Regions from separate parts of the Serratia sp. K1WW1 genome, predicted to be linked through region 2. Evidence: riboswitches for the same ligand, from Rfam matches in the RefSeq annotation. Region 2 holds a riboswitch; each other region holds the start of a gene.
What was found. Region 2 has a riboswitch for thiamine pyrophosphate ahead of thiB (thiamine ABC transporter substrate binding subunit). Riboswitches for the same ligand answer to the same signal wherever they lie in the genome.

Region 1 (6,450 bases), 1.4 Mb from region 2:
CAACCGCCAATAATCATTGATAAACAGCCGGGCCTGATAGCGCTTGCCAAGGGCGATGGCGGCGGCGATGTCCGCCTCCACTTGCTCGTCTGGCAGATCTTTGATGCGTAGTTGGATAGTGGTAACGCCTGCCTCCAGCAGGCGGGCGATCCATTCAACGCTGCCGACAACCGGGTATAAACCCAGCCTGTGCGGTGTTGCAGGGAAGTGAGAGGTGAGGTTAGTCATTATTTATCTCCTCCTGCAAATTGGCCGCGCTGTGGTACAGCTCGCTGCCACGTGAGCGGAATTCAGCCGACATTTTCTCCATCCCGGTCAGTTGCACCTCAATCGGTTTGGCGGCTTCCTGTGCGGCGGCATAGTCACGCACCTCTTGGGAGATTTTCATTGAGCAGAACTTCGGCCCACACATGGAACAGAAGTGGGCGATCTTGCCGGATTCTTGCGGCAGAGTTTCGTCGTGATAGGCGCGGGCGGTTTGTGGATCCAACGCCAGGTTGAACTGATCTTCCCAACGGAATTCAAAGCGCGCTTTGGACATGGCGTTATCGCGGATTTGTGCGCCCGGATGGCCTTTCGCCAAGTCGGCGGCGTGAGCGGCGATCTTGTAGGTGATCAGCCCTTGTTTCACGTCTTCCTTGTTAGGCAGCCCCAGATGTTCCTTCGGCGTCACGTAGCAAAGCATCGCGCAGCCGAACCAGCCGATCATTGCCGCGCCGATCCCGGAGGTGAAATGGTCGTAACCCGGTGCGATATCGGTGGTCAATGGCCCCAGCGTGTAGAACGGTGCTTCATGGCAATGTTCCAGCTCCTCGGTCATGTTGCGGCGGATCATCTGCATTGGCACGTGGCCTGGGCCTTCGATCATCACCTGCACGTCATATTCCCAGGCAATCTTGGTCAGTTCACCCAGCGTATGCAGCTCGGCAAATTGCGCTTCGTCATTGGCATCCTGGATCGAGCCCGGGCGCAGGCCGTCACCGAGTGACAGCGAGACATCGTAAGCGGCGCAAATTTCGCAGATCTCGCGGAAGTGCTGATAGAGGAAGTTTTCCTGATGATGCGACAGGCACCACTTCGCCATGATCGAGCCGCCACGCGAGACAATGCCGGTCAGGCGTTTGGCTGTCATTGGCACATAGCGCAGCAACACTCCGGCGTGAATGGTGAAGTAATCGACGCCTTGCTCGGCCTGTTCCAGCAGGGTATCGCGGAACATTTCCCAGGTCAGGTTCTCCGCCACGCCGTTCACTTTCTCCAGCGCCTGATAGATCGGTACCGTACCAATCGGCACCGGGCTGTTACGCAGGATCCATTCGCGGGTTTCGTGGATATAGCGGCCAGTGGAGAGATCCATCACGGTGTCAGCGCCCCAGCGGGTTGACCACACTAACTTCTCGACTTCCTCTTCGATCGAAGAGGTAACCGCCGAGTTGCCGATATTGGCATTCACCTTCACCAGGAAATTACGGCCAATAATCATCGGCTCGGATTCCGGGTGGTTGATGTTGGCGGGGATAATGGCGCGGCCAGCGGCCACTTCCTGGCGCACAAATTCCGGTGTGATGTTTTCCGGTAGATTAGCGCCCCAGCTCTGGCCGGGATGCTGGTGGCGCAGCACTTCACCACGAATGCGCTCACGGCCCATATTTTCGCGAATGGCGATAAATTCCATTTCTGGGGTGACAATACCGGCGCGAGCGTAATGCAACTGTGTAACGCATTTACCCGGCAGGGCTTTGCGGGGCAGCGGCAGGTGCTCAAAGCGCAGATGGTCTAACCCAACATCCGCCAGTCGTTGTTGGGTGAAGCCGGAACTGACGCCGCTTAACGCTTCGGTATCGGCACGTTCGGCGATCCAGCTCGCTCGTACTTTGGCCAAGCCACGATGTACGTCGAGTACCGCCTGCGGATCGCCATACGGCCCTGCGGTGTCATACACCGGAATGGCTTCGTTCTGTTCATATTGGGGCTGGTCTTTGTTGCCGCCAATCAGCGTTGGGCTGAGCTGGATCTCACGCATCGGTACCTGGATATCGCTACGCGAACCCGCGAGATAGATCCGCTGTGAGTTGGGGAAGGTAACGCCTTGCAGAGAGTCGATAAAATCTTGCGCTTGGTCACGCTGTTGTTTACGGGCACGAGGTTGGTTCACGGTAGACATAGCAAATTCCTATCAGTGTAGTGATGTGTGGAAAATTGCTTGTCTGGAGCTCGGAGGGAGTAATGATGGTAGCCGGTAAGGCAGGCACAGCCCCTGACGGGAGCATCTTGCCTATGGCGATAGATTACTCTTGTTCCCTTCGCGGGTATTAACCCGATCAGGTTCCGCGGATCCCGAATTAACGGTCTCAGCCTGGCCAATTTAATGAAAAATCAGCGCTAGGCACTCCGACAAGAGCCCTCAGTATAAGAGGGTCAACAAAAACTACAACCCCCGAATCAGGCAGGGTGTGATAGCGATTCAGTATTGCTGGAGCCCGGTTGGCCCTGCTGCCAGGTTTCTGCCGCCAACTGGATCAACTGATCTTCCAAGGCGAAACGTGATGCCAGGGCTTCGCCGATATCTGACAGCGCCTGATTGAGTTCTTCACAAACGTCATCGATATCGACTTCGGTGTAGCGGTCGTGGAACGCCATCACGGCTTCGGTATTGGCCTGTAATTTGGGGTAGAACTTGGTGGCTAGCGCCATCTTGGGGCTGGCGGAGCCTTCCACTTGTTTGATAATTTTGTCATAAATGTGAAAATGCCCGGCAGAGAGATAATCCACCAGATTATGGCAAAAGTTCTCCAGCGCTTTTTCATTGAGCGGCGTATGCTTTTCTTTGTTGGGTTTAATGCCGACTAAACTGCAGTAGGCAACCAGTAGCTGCTTGCGTGCCTGCAACCATTGATCGACTAATTCGTTACTGCCACCAACGCGCTGAGTCAGGCTTTCCAATCGGTTGAGCATGGTTGACTCCGTGTGTAAGAGAAAGAGAAAGAAAAAGTAAGTTAATAAAATGTAACAAAGACCATTCCTAGATTGCCAGTGAAGCAGAGGTTGTGCAACAACATATGGAACTTGCATTAACGGGTAACGAAAATGGCTGGTGGATCGTCAGCCATGAAAGCAAAATTTGGTTACCAAATGGTGAATTACCGTTTGGTTCTGCCGCACTATTTTCCTTGCAAGGCCGACCGGCTCGTCAAATTGGCGAATGGGAGGGGGCACCGGTTTGGCTGGTGCGTCAACCTATGGCCAAAGAGATGGGATCGGTGCGGCAACTGCTTAGCCTCGACCGTGGCCTGTTCCAACTGGCCGGGCGCGGCGTACAACTGGCCGACTTTTATCGCTCACACCAGTTCTGCGGCTACTGCGGCCATGAGATGCACCTTAGCCGCACCGAAAGCGCTTGTCTGTGCGACAACTGTCGCGAACGTTATTACCCGCAGATTGCCCCTTGCGTCATTGTCGCTATTCGCCGCAATGATGAGATCCTGCTGGCACAGCATGTGCGCCACCGTGGGGGGATCCATACCGTGCTGGCGGGGTTTGTGGAGGTGGGGGAAACCCTGGAGCAGGCCGTGGCGCGCGAGGTGATGGAAGAAAGTAATATCGCCATTACCAACCTGCGTTACGTGACTTCGCAACCCTGGCCGTTCCCTCATTCGCTGATGATGGCGTTTATGGCCGAGTATCAGGGCGGTGAACTGCGCCACGATCCGAAAGAGTTGCTCAATGCGGGCTGGTATCGCTATGACCAACTGCCGCTGCTGCCACCGCCTGGTACCGTGGCGCGCCGCCTGATCGAGGACACCGTGGCGCTGTGTCGGGCAGAATAATGTACAATGGCGGCAGATAATCAAGGGAGCCCAAGAAATGAATGAGTTGAAGAACGATCGCTACCTGCGCGCGCTGCTGCGTCAGCCGGTGGATCTCACCCCTGTATGGATGATGCGCCAGGCCGGTCGTTATTTGCCAGAGTACAAAGCCACCCGTGCTCAGGCCGGGGATTTCATGTCGCTGTGCAAAAATGCCGAACTGGCCTGTGAGGTGACATTACAGCCCCTGCGCCGTTATGCGCTGGACGCCGCCATCCTGTTCTCCGACATTCTCACCATTCCCGATGCCATGGGGCTTGGGCTCTATTTCGAAACCGGGGAAGGCCCGCGTTTTTCTTCGCCAATCACCTGCCGTGCCGACGTAGAGAAGCTGCCTGCATTCGATCCGGAAGACGAGCTGGGCTATGTCATGAACGCGGTGCGCACCATCCGCCGTGAATTGAAGGGTGAAGTGCCACTGATCGGTTTCTCCGGCAGCCCGTGGACGTTGGCGACCTATATGGTCGAAGGCGGCAGCAGCAAGGCATTCACCAAGCTGAAGAAAATGATGTACGCCGAGCCGCAGACGCTGCATTTGCTGCTGGATAAGCTGGCGGACAGCGTGATCCTGTATCTCAATGCCCAGATCAAGGCCGGGGCGCAGTCCGTAATGGTATTCGATACCTGGGGCGGCGTGCTGACGGGCCGTGATTATCGCGAATTCTCACTGCACTATATGCATAAAATCGTTGATGGCCTGCTGCGTGAAAATGACGGGCGCCGCGTGCCGGTGACGTTGTTCACCAAAGGCGGCGGCCAGTGGCTGGAAGCAATGGTGGCCACCGGTTGCGATGCGCTGGGCCTGGATTGGACCACCGATATTGCCGATGCGCGCCGCCGTGTGGGCGATAAAGTCGCGCTGCAGGGGAATATGGATCCTTCCATGCTGTATGCCGCACCGGAACGCATCGCACAGGAAGTGGAGACCATTCTGGCCGGTTTTGGTCAGGGCGAAGGCCATGTCTTCAACCTTGGCCACGGTATTCATCAAGATGTGCCACCGGAACATGCCGGGGCCTTCGTTGAAGCGGTGCATGCGCTGTCGGCCAAATACCACCGCTAAACCGCAAGGAGACGCTGTGATCGATACTCAGGCTCTGCGCGCCGAACAGCTACGGCGCGCCGGGGAAGTCATTCGTCACGATGATTTTCTGCAAGACCCACCGGCGTTTATCGCCGGTGCGGACGTCGGTTTTGAACAAGAAGGCGCGGTAACACGCGCCGCCATTGCTATCCTGCGCTATCCTTCACTCGAGCTGGTGGAGTATCAGATCGCCCGTATCAGCACCACCATGCCCTATATCCCCGGATTTCTTTCGTTTCGCGAGTACCCTGCGCTGATCGCCGCCTGGGAGCAACTGCAACAGAAACCCGACCTGATCTTTGTCGATGGCCATGGCATTTCCCATCCACGACGCCTGGGGGTTGCCAGCCACTTTGGCCTGTTGGTCAATGTGCCGACCATTGGCGTGGCCAAGAAGCGTTTATGTGGTAAATTTTCCCCGCTGGACGCTACCGTTGGCTCGCTGGCCGCGCTGGAGGACAAGGGCGAACAGCTGGGATGGGTATGGCGCAGCAAAGAGCGCTGTAATCCGTTATTTATCGCTACGGGCCATCGCGTAAGCACCGACAGCGCCTTGGCCTGGGTGCAACGCTGCATGGCAGGCTACCGCTTGCCGGAGCCCACGCGTTGGGCCGATGCCATTGCTTCACGCCGCCCGGCCTTTGTACGCTGGTTACAGCAGCATCCAGAGGTGTCGTAATGAGCGATTTCGGGTACACTGCGCGGCAGATAATGAGTAAGAGAGTAGACAATGCTACGTAACCCGATTCATTTACGCTTGGAAAAGCTGGAAAGCTGGCAGCATTTGACCTTTATGGCCTGCCTGTGCGAGCGTATGTACCCGAATTACCAGATGTTCTGCCTGCAGACGGAATTTGGTGACCCGGCCGTTTATCGCCGTATCCTGGACTTGGTCTGGGAAACGCTGGTGGTGAAAGACGCCAAGGTCAACTTTGACAGCCAGCTGGAAAAGTTGGAAGAGGCGATCCCGTCGGCAGAAGATTACGATCTTTACGGCGTTTACCCGGCGATCGATGCCTGTATTGCATTAGGGGAATTGATCCATTCTCGCCTCAGCGGAGAGACGTTGGAGCACGCCATTGCCATCAGCGAAACCTCAATTCGCACCGTGGCGATGTTGGAAATGACCCAGGCTGGCAAAGAAATGACCGACGAAGAGCTGAAAATTCTGCCTGCCGTTGAGGAAGAATGGGACATTCAATGGGAGATTTTCCGCCTGTTGGCCGCCTGCGAAGAGCGTGATCTGGATCTGATCAAAGGGTTACGATCTGACCTGCGAGAGGCCGCGGTGAGTAACATTGGGATAAATTTAACGCAATAAGGCAAGAAAACGTGATTTAACGTCTGATTTGTCGTGCCTTAAGGCTTCACATCCGCACCCTGTCTGGTCTACATTTGGGGGGCGAAAAAAAAGTGGCTATCGGTGCGTGTATGCAGGAGAGTGCTGTCCATCGGCATATCCGTCGCACTCGATGCTTTGCAAACGATAAACACACTGTA
Region 2 (6,450 bases):
TCAGCAACAGGAAGAAACCGGTAGCCAGCACAATGCCTGGCATCGCCAGGATCACCATGCCGCTCAGTTCCAGCGTTTGGCCCCAGGCGGCCCGTTGCCGCAGTTTCAGTTCACGGCTGCTCCATAGCAGCATCATGGTCAATACTACACATAAAATACCCGCCCCAAGTGCGATACGCAGTGAGGTGAACAGGGCCTGCCAGAGAATTGGCTGTTGCAGCACGGTGATCAGCGTTTGGTTGGCACCGTCGATGATCACCGCCAGCAACGGAGGCAACAGCAACAATAGCGCTGCGGCAATCAATAGCGTATCGCTAATGCGCCGCCCCAGGCTGTCCTGCGGATCGCGCCAGCGCTGGGCGTGGGTATGGCCAACCGGCAGAGCCTGGCTCAAACGCTGGCTGAGCACCACCAGCCCCAGGCAGCAAGCCAGTTGGATCAGCGCCAGCAGCGCAGCGCGGCTGAGATCGTAGTCGTAACTCAAGGCCTGATAGATCGCCAGCTCTATGGTGGTGGCCTGCGGCCCGCCACCCAACGACAGCACGGTTGCAAAACTGGCAAAACACAGCATAAACACCAGTGCACCGCTGGGTAAGATCTGGCGGCGTAAAGCAGGCCATTCCACAAAGCGGAACTGCTGCCAGCCGTTCATCCCCAGCTGTGCGGCCAGTTGTCGCTGCTCGGTGGGAATGTTCTCCAGCGCCTGTAGCAGCAGGCGGGTGGCCAGTGGCATATTAAAGAACAGATGCGCCAGCAGAATACCTTGCAGGCCATAAGGCGAAAAACCGTAGTTCACGCCCAGCCAACCACACAGCGTTGCCAGCCAGCCTTGCCTGCCGTAGACGCTCAGCATGCCAAACACCGCCACCAGCACCGGCAGCACCAGCGTCATGGCGCACAGGCGCAGCAGCAGGTTGCGGCCAGGGAAGCGCCGCCGGTACAGCGCCCGGGCCAGCCAGATGGCAGGCACTACCGAGATCACGGCAGAGAGTAGCGCCTGCCAAAAGGTAAAGCGCACCACATGCCAGAGGTAGCTGTCTTGCCACAGGTTACGCCAATCGCTTTCTGGCGCATGACGCCACAGCGAGCCCATGGCCGCCAACGCGATCAGCAGGATCAGACCGGCGGCCATCAGCCCCGGCCATAACCAGTGGGGGATCAGTGGCTGACGGCGGTTTGCCATGCTCGGATCCAGTTACCACGCTGTTGTGCCACTTCCTCGGCGCTGAATTGTAATGCCGTTTGCGGCACGGTCATCTGTTCGAAACCGGCGGGCAGTTCCGTCTTGATCACCGGGTACATCCAGTTGCCGGTAGGAATGGTGTTCTGGAAGGCCGGGGAGACCATAAACTGCATGAAGCGCTCGGCCAGCTCTGGCTGTTTGCTGGCCTTTAGCTTGCCAGCGACTTCGATTTGCAGGTAGTGGCCTTCACTGAAGCTGGCCGCCGCATAGAGGTCTTTTTTCTCTTCGATCAGATGGTAGGCGGGGGAGGTGGTGTAGCTCAGTACCATGTCGCCTTCCCCTTTCAGGAACAGGCCGTAGGCTTCACTCCAGCCTTTGGTCACGGTGACGGTTTTCTTCGCCAACTGTTGCCAGGCGAGCGGTGCTTCGTCGCCATACACTTTCTGCATCCAGAGCAGCAGGCCAAGGCCAGGTGTGCTGGTGCGCGGATCCTGATAGATGATCTTGAGAGGACGATCGCTGCTCACCAACTCTTTCAGGCTGGTCGGCGGGTTCTTCAGCTTGTCTTTGTTGTAGACGAAAGCAAAGTAGCCATAGTCGTAGGGAACGAAGGTCTGGTTGTGCCAGCCACCGGGAACCGTGAGCTTGCTAGTATCGACTTGGCTGGCGGTGAACAGATCGGTTTGCTGCGCGGCTTGCAGCAGGTTGTTGTCCAGACCCAAAACCACGTCGGCGGCGCTGTTCTTGCCTTCCATTCTCAGGCGGTTGAGTAACGAAACGCCGTCTTCCAGCGCCACGAATTTCAATTCGCAGTCACATTCGGCCTCAAAGGCTTTTTTTACCGCCGGGCCTGGGCCCCAGTCGGCAGCGAAAGAGTCGTAGGTGTAGACCGTCAGCGTTGGCTTGGCCAGGACCGGCATCGCCGCTAGCAGTAATAAACAGGGCAGGTATTTTTTGACCACTTTGCACTCCTAATAATAAAGGGGCAAAGGTATCTGAGGGCGTTCCCCATCATCTTTCAAGCCGCAGCGTTGTTGACTGCACGCCCTTACCCCAGTCACTTATCAATATAAGCTCCTGGGGATAAGGGCGCTTGCCGCCTAGCTGCGACTTGAAATCTATTGGGGATAAGCAACAAAGCAGCGCCATGCTCAAATCCCTCCGCCGGTATTGACCGGATCAGGTTCGACGGGTGTGCTCTCAGCGGAAAACCGTTGGCCAAAATTGGCGGGTTCTCCGCACCCCGTTGAGTCGGCGCTATTGTAGAGGCTTAGCGGCGTGGGTGAAAGGCGATTATGCTTCCGGCGGCGCAAACCAGGCAGATTTAAAATCGAACCAGCCGAGGGTGTTCATCCGTACCCCACGCATGCTGCGTTGACCATGCAGTTGCAGCCAGTGGTGGAATAACGGATGCAACTGATGGCTGCTGACCAGGCGCTGGCAAAACTCGGCCATGGACAGGCGATTTTCCCGCCACTGGGCGGCATCCTGCGCGATATCCTCCGTCAGACAATGTTGGATCAACGGTAGTTCGTACAGCGTGGCAAACAGCGAAAACTCCAGCGGCAGGGTGAAGTTGGCGCTGCCTAACCACAGATCGCTTTGCGCCTTGCCCTTATGCCAGGCTTCATAATCCACGACCTGCACATTGAGCTTGATGCCCTGCTCGGCCAGCAGAGAGGCGATGGCCTGCTTGATGGCGTGGAACTCGGAGTGTTCGCTGTAGAAGGTCAGGGTCAATTCGGTTAAGCCCACAGGCTTGGGTTGCTGCCCTAGGACGCGGTTATGCAACCAGCGCGGGAGAATGCCATAGGCCGGAGCCCAGTAACGCTGGTAGAGCGGCCCGGCGTGGCTCAGCAGCGCGATTGGGTTGATCAGTTCGCTTAGCCAACTGCGGATTTCCGGATCGGCCGCCAGTGCCGAACGCTGGTCGAACAGCAGAAAATAACAGCCTTCTTCGAGGCGACTTTCCAGCTCGTTCCTTCCGGTATCATCCCCCTGCAACTGGACGCCGGAGTGTGCCAGCTCTTCGGTGATTTCGGGTAATACCCAAATGTTGACCTCATCGATCAGGGCACGATAGCCAAAGTAGTCGTCAAAGGCATGAATTTTCATCTGGCTTTGGTTGTTGTGTATCACGCGATAGGGGCCGGTGCCGATCGGGTGGCGGGCAAAATCCGGCAGGCTCTGCCATTCGCGCGGCAGGATCATGGCATGTACGCTGCTCAGCAGCCAGGGCAGCCAGTAGTCCGGCGTGTGCAGATGTACATCGATGACATAAGGCGTAGGCGAGTCGATCCTGTCGATATGTGAAAATAGCGGCTGTGGGATCAGGCGGTTGAGCGAATGGATCACGTCTTCCATTTCCAGCTCACGGCCATGGTGAAAATGGATCGCCGGGCGTAGATAAAAGCGCCAGTGCAAAGGGGTGATCGTTTGCCAATGATGTGAAAGATCGGGATCCAGTTCCCCGTTTTCCTCATTTACCCGCGTCAGGCCGTTGAAAATCTGTCTTGCCAGGTGGGTTTCTGAACGACGCAGCGCCGAACCGGGCAACAGGTTGTAAAGCTGACGATAGTAGAGCACGCGCAGGATATGTTTCCCCTGGCGGAAGCTGCGCCCCAGTTGGGAAAGCAGCATTTGGCGTACTACGTCTTTATCGCCCACCAGTTGGACCAGTTGGTCGATGCGATCCTGTTCCAGCAGTTCCTCGGCGCGTTGTTGTTGCAGTGCCAATCCGGTGTAGTGAAAGCTGAGTTGCGAACGTTTACCCCGGCCGGATTCGGCCTGCCAGGTCAGCCAGCCCTCGTGCTGCATGGCTCCCAGAAGCGAGCGAACATGGCGGCGGGAACAACTGAGTACCTCAGCCAGCTCTTGCAGCGTGGTTTCGGTGGTTTGGCCATGGCAGCGTTGCCACAGGCGGATGAACTGTTGTTGCAGGCGTGAGGTGGACATAAAAGAGGAACTCTCTGGCATCAAGTCGTCAATTTATCTTTCCCTATATTACTCCGATAATGAGGGCAGTTGAATCAGCGGAGGGATAACAAATGACGGTTCTGTTAACTAAACAGTTTTATCAGCGTTATTTCACCGCGATCCGCCGCCAGCAGGCCGATTGGCTGCAGGTGGTACCTGAACAGGCGCGGCTGGAGATGCTGGCCCACTTGACCCAGTGGGACATCGCCACGCTAAGCGACAAGCAATACCGTGAGCGTATCTGACGTTCACCGCAAAAGTGTTTCTGAGTAATGGTGCTTTTCACCAGCCAGTGGGGTAACCCACTGGCATTTTTATCTGCCGTCTTTACTTCCTTCGGCAATTTTCCTTCTGTAGCATAGCCTTCTTTATTTCTGGATAGGGATATCGCCATGAGTTTCAGACGCTGGTTGCCGCGCCGTTTTAATCCCGTTTTTGCCGCCTTCCTGCTGATAGCCTTCCTTACCGGCATTGCCGGAGCGCTGCAAGCCCCCACGCTAAGCCTGTTTCTGACCACCGAGGTAAAGGTGCGCCCGCTATGGGTAGGCATGTTCTATACCGTGAATGCCATCGCCGGGATCATCGTCAGCTTTCTGTTGGCCAAGCGTTCGGATACCCGTGGCGATCGGCGCAAGCTGATCCTGGTGTGCTGTGCCATGGCGCTGGCCAATAGCCTGTTGTTTGCGTTCAACCGTGATTATCTGACGTTGATCACCGTAGGCGTGCTGCTGGCCGCGATTGCCAATACCGCCATGCCGCAGATTTTTGCCCTGGCGCGTGAGTATGCGGACAGCTCGGCACGTGAAGTGGTGATGTTCAGTTCGGTGATGCGTGCTCAGCTTTCACTGGCTTGGGTGATCGGCCCGCCGCTGTCATTTATGTTGGCACTGAACTACGGTTTTACCTGGATGTTTATGATTGCGGCGCTGATTTTTGCCATCAGCGTGCTGCTGGTGTGGCTGATATTGCCTTCGGTGCCCCGTGCCAACGTTGAGATCAGCGTAGATTCTCCGCCTATTGCACCAATCAGCGCCTGGCGCGATCCCGATGTGCGCCTGCTGTTTGTGGCTTCGATGCTGATGTGGACCTGCAACACCATGTATATCATCGACATGCCGCTGTACATCACTGCCGATCTGGGCTTGCCAGAACGGCTGGCTGGTTGGCTGATGGGCACCGCCGCCGGGCTGGAAATCCCCGCTATGCTGCTGGCGGGTTATTACGTCAAACGCTTTGGCAAACGCAATATGATGCTATTTGCGGTGGCGGCAGGCGTGCTGTTTTATGCCGGGCTGGTGCTGTTCAAGTTCCAGTCGGCCCTGATGGTATTGCAGCTGTTCAACGCGGTGTTTATCGGCATTATTGCCGGGATCGGCATGTTGTATTTTCAGGATCTGATGCCGGGGCGGCCCGGTGCCGCGACCACCATGTTTACCAACAGCATTTCGACCGGGGTGATCCTGGCCGGTGTACTGCAAGGCGCGCTGGTGGAAAACTTTGGTCACTATGCGGTTTACTACCTGATTACTCTGCTGGCCATCCTGGCGCTGTGGATGTGTGCCAAAGTTCGTGAAGTGTGAACTGTAACATCCTGTAAGTTGATACATGTCATTGAGAAAACCGCTTCATTCTCACTAAGATAAACGGACTCAGAGCGTGAGCTTCGCGCTCTTATCCATCTTGCTGTCGAGATGCCGATCCCGTTGATAAAAGTGGGTATGTTATGGATAAACTAACACCGCTCAAACCTGTTCCCTCCCTCTGTGCCGTTATCGTTGCTCTACTGATCTGGTTTGTGGTCCCTGTTCCCGAAGGGGTGGCACCGAATGCCTGGCATTTGCTGGCGCTGTTTATCGGGACCATCATTGCCATTATCGGTAAGGCGATGCCTATCGGTGCCGTTTCTATCATCGCTATTGCACTGGTTGCCCTGACCGGCGTGACCAACCCAGGCAAGCCTGGAGCGGCATTGGACGATGCACTGAGTGGTTTCTCTAATCAGCTTATCTGGCTGATCGGCTTCTCGATCATGATCTCTCTGAGCCTGAATAAAACCGGCCTGGGATCGCGCATTGGCTACTACTTTATCTCGCTGTTTGGCAAAAAAACGCTGGGGATCGCCTATGCGTTAACCCTGGCGGAAACCGTGCTGGCCCCGGTTACGCCGAGTAATACCGCCCGTGGCGGCGGGATCATCCACCCGATAATGAAATCGATAGCGGACAGCTTTGGCTCCAAGCCCGAGCTGAATACCTCCGGCAAGATTGGCCGCTATCTCTCGCTGGTGAACT
Region 3 (6,450 bases), 2.4 Mb from region 2:
AAACGACTTTATCAGCGTCAGCCTGGAGACGGGAACCATCATGGCTCCTCCAACCCCTTGAAGAACCCGGGATACGTCCAGCCAGAACAAGGATGTGGAGCTGGCGCTGCACAAGGAGCCGATAGAAAAGAAGGTCAGGGCAAAGATAAATACGTTTCTGGTGCCGAACTTGTCGGAGAGAAAGCCGCTAGCCGGGATGAAAAGCGCCAGGCTGAGCGCATAGCAAATCACTGCCGATTCCATGCTCAACGGTGATTCATGTAAGTCTGCCGCCATCTTTGGCAGCGCAGTGTTGAGTATTGAGGTATCAAGGGCCTGCATAAAATATGCAACCGCTGCAATCCATGGCAAGGCTTTGTGCATAGTAGGAGTAATCGCAGTTGCCATCTAAATTCGCTCACCAGGCGGGTTATCTATTGATAGTAGAACAGCCACTTGATGAGCGCGAATGCCAATTTTGCACGATTGGTTTGTGAAGGAACCGATAAAAGTCACACAGCCGCAGGGAAGGCTATTTTTTTACTATTCCGGAAATATCATTGGTATTGATCAGATGATAGTCGCCGTTCATGCCGGTATAGCTGGTCATACCGCTACTGCGGTCAGTGTCAGGTTCACCGTGAGCCTGTAGGATATCGCCATATTTAGTCGTGATAATGTAGTCACTGGTGCAACCCGTCAGCGCCACTGTTAGGACTATGAGAGGCAGAAAAGTCAGTTTTTTCATTGGTCAACAGGCTCTTTTCATTTTAACTGCCTCATATTACAGACGAAGTGGCCCGAGATGCAAAGGCTACCTTGTTACACTTCAGCGCGTTTGGGTTTCAAAGATATCCGTCCGCAAATGGGTGTAGTCCACCTTCTTGAGCTTAAAGTTGGTGATATAGACGGGGCCAGCTTTTTGCTCGGAAAGAAACGAGTATTTCGGCGTCAGCTCTTTGGTTTTGATCCCGGTCCACGAGGCGAAAAAGGTCAGGAAGTCATTGGCCGAACGAGGGGCTTTAATCAGGCGGTGTGCGGTGTCATCGCTGGAAAGCACCATAAAGGGGACCTGAAAATTTTGCTGAAACTGGTCATCGTGGGCCAGATATTGCACCTGGGTACCGCGCTCTTTAAACGCCAGACCGTGATCGGAGAAGTAGACCATTGAGAAACTTTCCCCGGTGTCGCGTAACTGCTGATAGAGCTGTTTCAGCAGGCTGTCAGTTTGCGTCATGGTGTAAAGATAGCAGGAGGTCTCTTTGGATTGCACAAAGTCCGCGTATTTCCCCTGAGTCCGGTCGCAGGCTTGCGGATGTGAACCCATCAGGTGCAAGACGAGCAACTGCGGGTTAGTGCTGCGCGGGGCGGCAAAAACCTGAGCGGTCATCTTGAGCAGCGTTTCATCATGGGTATTCTTATTCGCTTCAAAATCACCGTTTTTCAGGAACTGCACTTCATCGGCACGTTTGGCAATGCTGGCAATAGCGGTGTCATATTCACCAATTTGGCCTTGGTTGGAGAACCACCAGGTCTGAAAACCTGCCCGATTGGCCAACGTGACGAAGTTATCCTGATACTGCGGTTTGCCGTTAATGACACGGGTTAACGTCATGCCGAGCGATTTCTGTGTTGATCCGCTGGCCGCAATATAGTTAAGCAACAGCGTACCGTTTACGTGGTTGGCAAAGGGGGTATTGTCCCAGTGCCCACCAAACGCACCTAAGGCATCTCGCCGCGCGCTTTCGCCGATCACTACCATGTAGATGTGATATTTCGGTTTCACCGCCAGCACGTTCCAGGAATCTTTCAGCTGTGAAAACGCCTGCATACGGGCTTTTTCATCAATCACTTCCTGGTTATTGGCGATCACATCTCTGACGAAACGAAACACGGGATAACCAGAATCGGTCAATTTAAACACGCCACCATACGCCAGATTCTGGACTGGCGTGACAAAAAAACAGACCACGCTGATGGTGAGACATAAGCTGTGGAGGGTGTTCCAAGCGCCTTTCGGGGTTGGCTTACGGCGCAACGCGATAATGCCCAGTGCCAGAATAAACAGGGACACCAGATAGCTGTACCACGGGAAGATGGTCAATATCTCGCTGGACTCTTCCACCGTGGTCGAGTGTAACGCCAGCAGGGTATTAAAATTGGGCGAGCCATAGGCCTGAGAAAATGGAAAATACATGGCGGCGATGAGGCTACACAGCCCGATCACGCTCTTTTGCAAGCGTGGGCTGAGACGCCACAGCAGCAGTAGCACACAACTGAACGCCACGGCATACAGCAGACTAAATGGGTAGCCGAGGGCGAAGTTGATCAGCAGCGACTGCAGGAAGTAAAAGCCTGTCCACGGGGTTAGGGTGACGTCACGCGCTGCCAGGGTATCTTTAACCGTTGAATTCATGTTTACCGAAAGTTATCAAATGCCGTGTGGTAACTCTGACAAGAAAAGAGTCATAAATCCGTTTGGTATACGGAAAGGGGAGGAGGGATAGACCGCATCCAGCGAGCCGCAACATGTACCCGGATGCGAGAAGATAGAGCCGAATGAAAACAAGATCAACTGATAATTATCGGCTGTTTTGAGAGGTTGATTGCAATTTCGAACGGAATGAGAAGTAGAAGCAGGAAGGTGCGGATTTTCAAGAAAAATGCAGACCCTTCAGTGAGGACGGATCGCTATCAGTATGCCGCTTTTTCGGGGTATCGCAGTGTATTTTGTATCAGGTCAATCAGTGATTGCTAGAGGAGCAGTTGCTCGCCCATCACACTAAATAGCGCGAGCATACCCTACCTTAGGAGGGTTCCTTTATTTATGGCGGAGAAATATATTACGCGGGAGTTCATACGCTGAAAAACATAGAGACCCATCAGGATTCTGTTTGGTTTTAAAGGATGATTTATGAAAAGAACGTTTATCGCTTTAACGGTTACGCTATTGGTGGCTGGCTGTTCAACATTGAAAACCGATCAGGCAATACCGCTATTGCAGGCAGAAACCGCTAAAATGCTGGGTCTGGCATCATCGGATGAGATTACCGTGACCAATGTGAATAGCGCCCAACCGGATGCCTTGGGTGGACAGAAACTTTCTTACCGAGCTACCACTGAGAAAGGGCGAATTTTTGACTGCTCTTCGATGATGATGCCGGGCCTTTTACTGTCGGCCCCAACGCTGAGCGCACCAAGCTGTACGCCGGTTGTTACGCATAAATAATTTTCGTCAGGGATCCACGTGCGCCGCATTACAACTGGGTGGTGCCTGGTGCTTTCCCGCAAGTGAATGATGATGAGGCGGTTATGCTTGGCCGCCGACCCTCGGGGCGGAGATATCCTCGGAAGAGGAGTGTTCAATCAGCTTGAATAGCTCGATCCGTTCATCATCGGTAAAATCCCGCCATTCGCCCATCGGCAACCCTTGCAGAGCGATGTTCATTATACGTTCGCGCTCAAGCTTGGTGACTTTATAACCAAAATATTTGCACATGCGGCGGATTTGGCGGTTAAGCCCTTGCACCAGGGTGATGCGAAACACCTGCGGGGCTTCTTTCTCCACTAGGCATTTTTGAGTTACCGTGCCCAGGATGGGGACGCCCGCACTCATGCCCTGAATAAACTCATCGGTCACCGGTTTGTTGACGGTCACCAGATACTCTTTTTGGTGATTGTTGCCAGCACGGAGGATCTTATTGACCAGTTCGCCGTCATTGGTCAGGAAAATCAGTCCCTGGGAGTCTTTATCCAGGCGCCCAATGGGAAAGACGCGTCTGCTGTGACTAACGAAATCACCGATGTTATCCCGCACGTGCTTCCCCATGCTGGTGATGATGCCAACAGGCTTATTCAGTGCGATAAGCACCAGATCGTCCACATCACGCGGTTCGATCGGCTGGCCGTTAACTGTCACCACATCCCCGACCAATACCTGAGCGCCCAAGGAGGCTAACTTGTCGTTGATGAAAACGTTGCCTTGCTTGATGTGGCGGTCGGCAGAGCGACGAGAACACATGCCGCTGTCGCTAATGTATTTGTTAAGGCGGATAGATGAGTGAGTAAGCATGGATTCCCCGTTAAACGCGAACTATACATTACCTGGGGGGCACGGCGTCTCCTTTTTATTTTTGACTCTATTGCATGATTGACCTCACTGGCTACAGCCTCAATAATGGCAGACGTCGACACGGGGTGCCCTTAGGGGCTGAGAAATTACCCGTATTACCTGATCTGGATTATGCCAGCGTAGGGATGTCGCGGTATCTCAACCGGTACCCGCCTTCTTGAACGCCGGTTGGGAGCTCTATGTTTACTCGACCTGATGTGTTACCCGGCACCCGTGCCGCGGCTTGTTTTAACCAATTTAAACGCCAACCTCCATTGATCCACTGCCTGACCAACGAAGTGGTGCAAGAGCTGACGGCCAACGTGCTGCTGGCGCTTGGCGCTTCGCCAGCCATGGTGGTGGAACCGGAAGAGGCCGCGCAGTTCAGCCGCGTGGCTGATGCGCTGTTGATCAATATCGGCACCCTGCACGCATCGCGGGCAGAGTCGATGTTAGCCGCCATCGAGGCTGCCAACCGTGCTGAAAAGCCCTGGTTACTGGATCCGGTTGCCGTTGGGGGATTGGAATACCGAGCAATCTTCGCCCGCCGCTTGCTCACCCTGCGGCCTGCGGCGATCCGTGGCAACGCGTCGGAAATCATTGCCTTGAGCGGCCTGCAGACCAGCGCCCGTGGTATGGATAGCCAGGATGACTCGCTGGTGGCGTTACCCGCAGCACGCGTATTGGCTCGAAATTGCGGGGCCATTGTGGCCGTCACCGGTGAGACAGACTACATCACCGATGGTGAGCGAGATTGGGCCGTCACGGGTGGCGATGTATTAATGACGCGCGTGGTGGGGACGGGCTGCGCGCTTTCGGCCGTTGTGGCAGCATTTTGCAGTTTGCCGGGCGATCGGCTGGATAACGTTGCCACCGCTTGCCGCGTGATGGCGCTATGTGGTGAAAGGGCCACGGCGCGGTGTTCTGGCCCTGGCAGCTTTACTGCCGCCTTCCTGGATGCCCTCTACCAACTGCGGATGGAGGATCTGCTATGAAACGGATTAACGCTCTCACCATCGCTGGCACCGATCCTAGCGGCGGAGCCGGTATTCAGGCCGATCTGAAAGCCTTCTCCGCATTGGGGGCCTATGGCACCAGCGTGATCACCGCGCTGGTGGCGCAGAACACCCGTGGCGTGCAGTCGGTATATCATATCGAACCGGCATTTGTGGCCGCCCAACTGGATTCGGTACTCAGCGATGTGCGTATCGACAGCGCTAAAATCGGCATGTTGGCTAATGCCGATATCGTGCGGGCAGTGGCCGAGCGTCTACGCCATTACAAGCTGCCTTATGTGGTGCTGGATACGGTGATGCTGGCTAAAAGTGGTGACCCGCTGTTGGCACCGGAAGCGGTGGAGTCCATCCGCCGTGAGCTAATGCCGTTGGTTTCCATTATCACGCCGAACTTGCCAGAGGCGGCGGCTTTGCTGGCCTGCGCTCCGGCGCAAAACGAATCGCAAATGCGCGAGCAGGGCCAGGCGTTGTTAGCGATGGGCTGTCAGGCGGTGTTGATGAAGGGGGGCCACCTGAGTGAAGAGGAAAGCCCTGATTGGCTATTTACCCCCGGCTTTGGGCAGCGCTTTAGTGCGCCGCGCATAGCGACCAGGCACACGCACGGCACCGGTTGCACCTTATCTGCGGCACTGGCTGCCCTGCGCCCGCGCCACCAGAACTGGGCCGATACCGTGGCAGCGGCAAAAAACTACCTGCAACTGGCTTTACAACAGGCCGACAGCCTGGAGGTGGGGCAGGGTATTGGGCCGGTACACCATTTCCATGCATGGTGGTGAGCCAACTTTTCCACTAGCCGATGCTAGTTGGTCAGTTGCTTGATATTTTCCACCAAGCCCTCCATGATCGGGAAGCAGGCCCAATGCGGCTCAGGCTGATTGATTTGTGATAATAAAGGGAAGCAAGATGGCTGGTTATCAACCACCTTATACCATTACGCCAGCTATCCTGAATCGAGTGATTGAGGTGGGTGAGCTATTGGGGCATTGGGCCGCACAGGCTGGGCAATCTTCACCTTTGTTACGCAAAGAGAACCGTATCCGCACCATCCAGGCCTCATTGGCCATTGAGCATAATAGCCTGTCTACTGAGCAGGTGACTGCGATCATGGAAGGTAAGCGGGTGTTGGCACCGGCAAAAGATATTCAGGAAGTCCGTAACGCCATCCTTACCTATGAAAAATTGCCAAGCTGGCAAAGCCATCGGCTTGAGGATTTGTTGGCGGCACATGGCTTATTAATGGGAGGGTTGGTCGATGCTTCGGGGCAGCTACGCAGCGGCAATGTTGGGGTATATCGAGATAAACAACTTATCCATATGGCGCCACCTGCCAATCAACTATCGCGT

Region 1: another riboswitch for thiamine pyrophosphate. It lies ahead of thiC (phosphomethylpyrimidine synthase ThiC); the one in region 2 lies ahead of thiB (thiamine ABC transporter substrate binding subunit).
Region 3: another riboswitch for thiamine pyrophosphate. It lies ahead of thiM (hydroxyethylthiazole kinase); the one in region 2 lies ahead of thiB (thiamine ABC transporter substrate binding subunit).

Annotation. Positions count from the first base shown of each region.
Region 1 covers NZ_CM147697.1:497,671-504,120, forward strand. Annotated here, with positions in the region: gene thiE (thiamine phosphate synthase) at 1-228, opposite strand, end outside; gene thiC (phosphomethylpyrimidine synthase ThiC) at 221-2,164, opposite strand; TPP riboswitch at 2,282-2,404, opposite strand; gene rsd (sigma D regulator) at 2,443-2,955, opposite strand; gene nudC (NAD(+) diphosphatase) at 3,060-3,827, shown strand; gene hemE (uroporphyrinogen decarboxylase) at 3,865-4,929, shown strand; gene nfi (deoxyribonuclease V) at 4,946-5,629, shown strand; gene ACX9GU_RS02325 (YjaG family protein) at 5,681-6,271, shown strand.
Region 2 covers NZ_CM147697.1:5,076,761-5,083,210, reverse strand. Annotated here, with positions in the region: gene thiP (thiamine/thiamine pyrophosphate ABC transporter permease ThiP) at 1-1,183, opposite strand, end outside; gene thiB (thiamine ABC transporter substrate binding subunit) at 1,159-2,145, opposite strand; TPP riboswitch at 2,322-2,439, opposite strand; gene sgrR (HTH-type transcriptional regulator SgrR) at 2,477-4,138, opposite strand; gene sgrT (glucose uptake inhibitor SgrT) at 4,231-4,404, shown strand; gene ACX9GU_RS22965 (MFS transporter) at 4,552-5,739, shown strand; gene ACX9GU_RS22960 (DASS family sodium-coupled anion symporter) at 5,883-6,450, shown strand, end outside.
Region 3 covers NZ_CM147697.1:1,550,241-1,556,690, forward strand. Annotated here, with positions in the region: gene ACX9GU_RS07080 (MFS transporter) at 1-387, opposite strand, end outside; gene ACX9GU_RS07085 (YgdI/YgdR family lipoprotein) at 512-727, opposite strand; gene ACX9GU_RS07090 (phosphoethanolamine transferase) at 809-2,395, opposite strand; gene ACX9GU_RS07095 (lipoprotein) at 2,894-3,208, shown strand; gene rluF (23S rRNA pseudouridine(2604) synthase RluF) at 3,290-4,051, opposite strand; TPP riboswitch at 4,163-4,254, shown strand; gene thiM (hydroxyethylthiazole kinase) at 4,291-5,085, shown strand; gene thiD (bifunctional hydroxymethylpyrimidine kinase/phosphomethylpyrimidine kinase) at 5,082-5,882, shown strand; gene ACX9GU_RS07115 (Fic family protein) at 6,010-6,450, shown strand, end outside.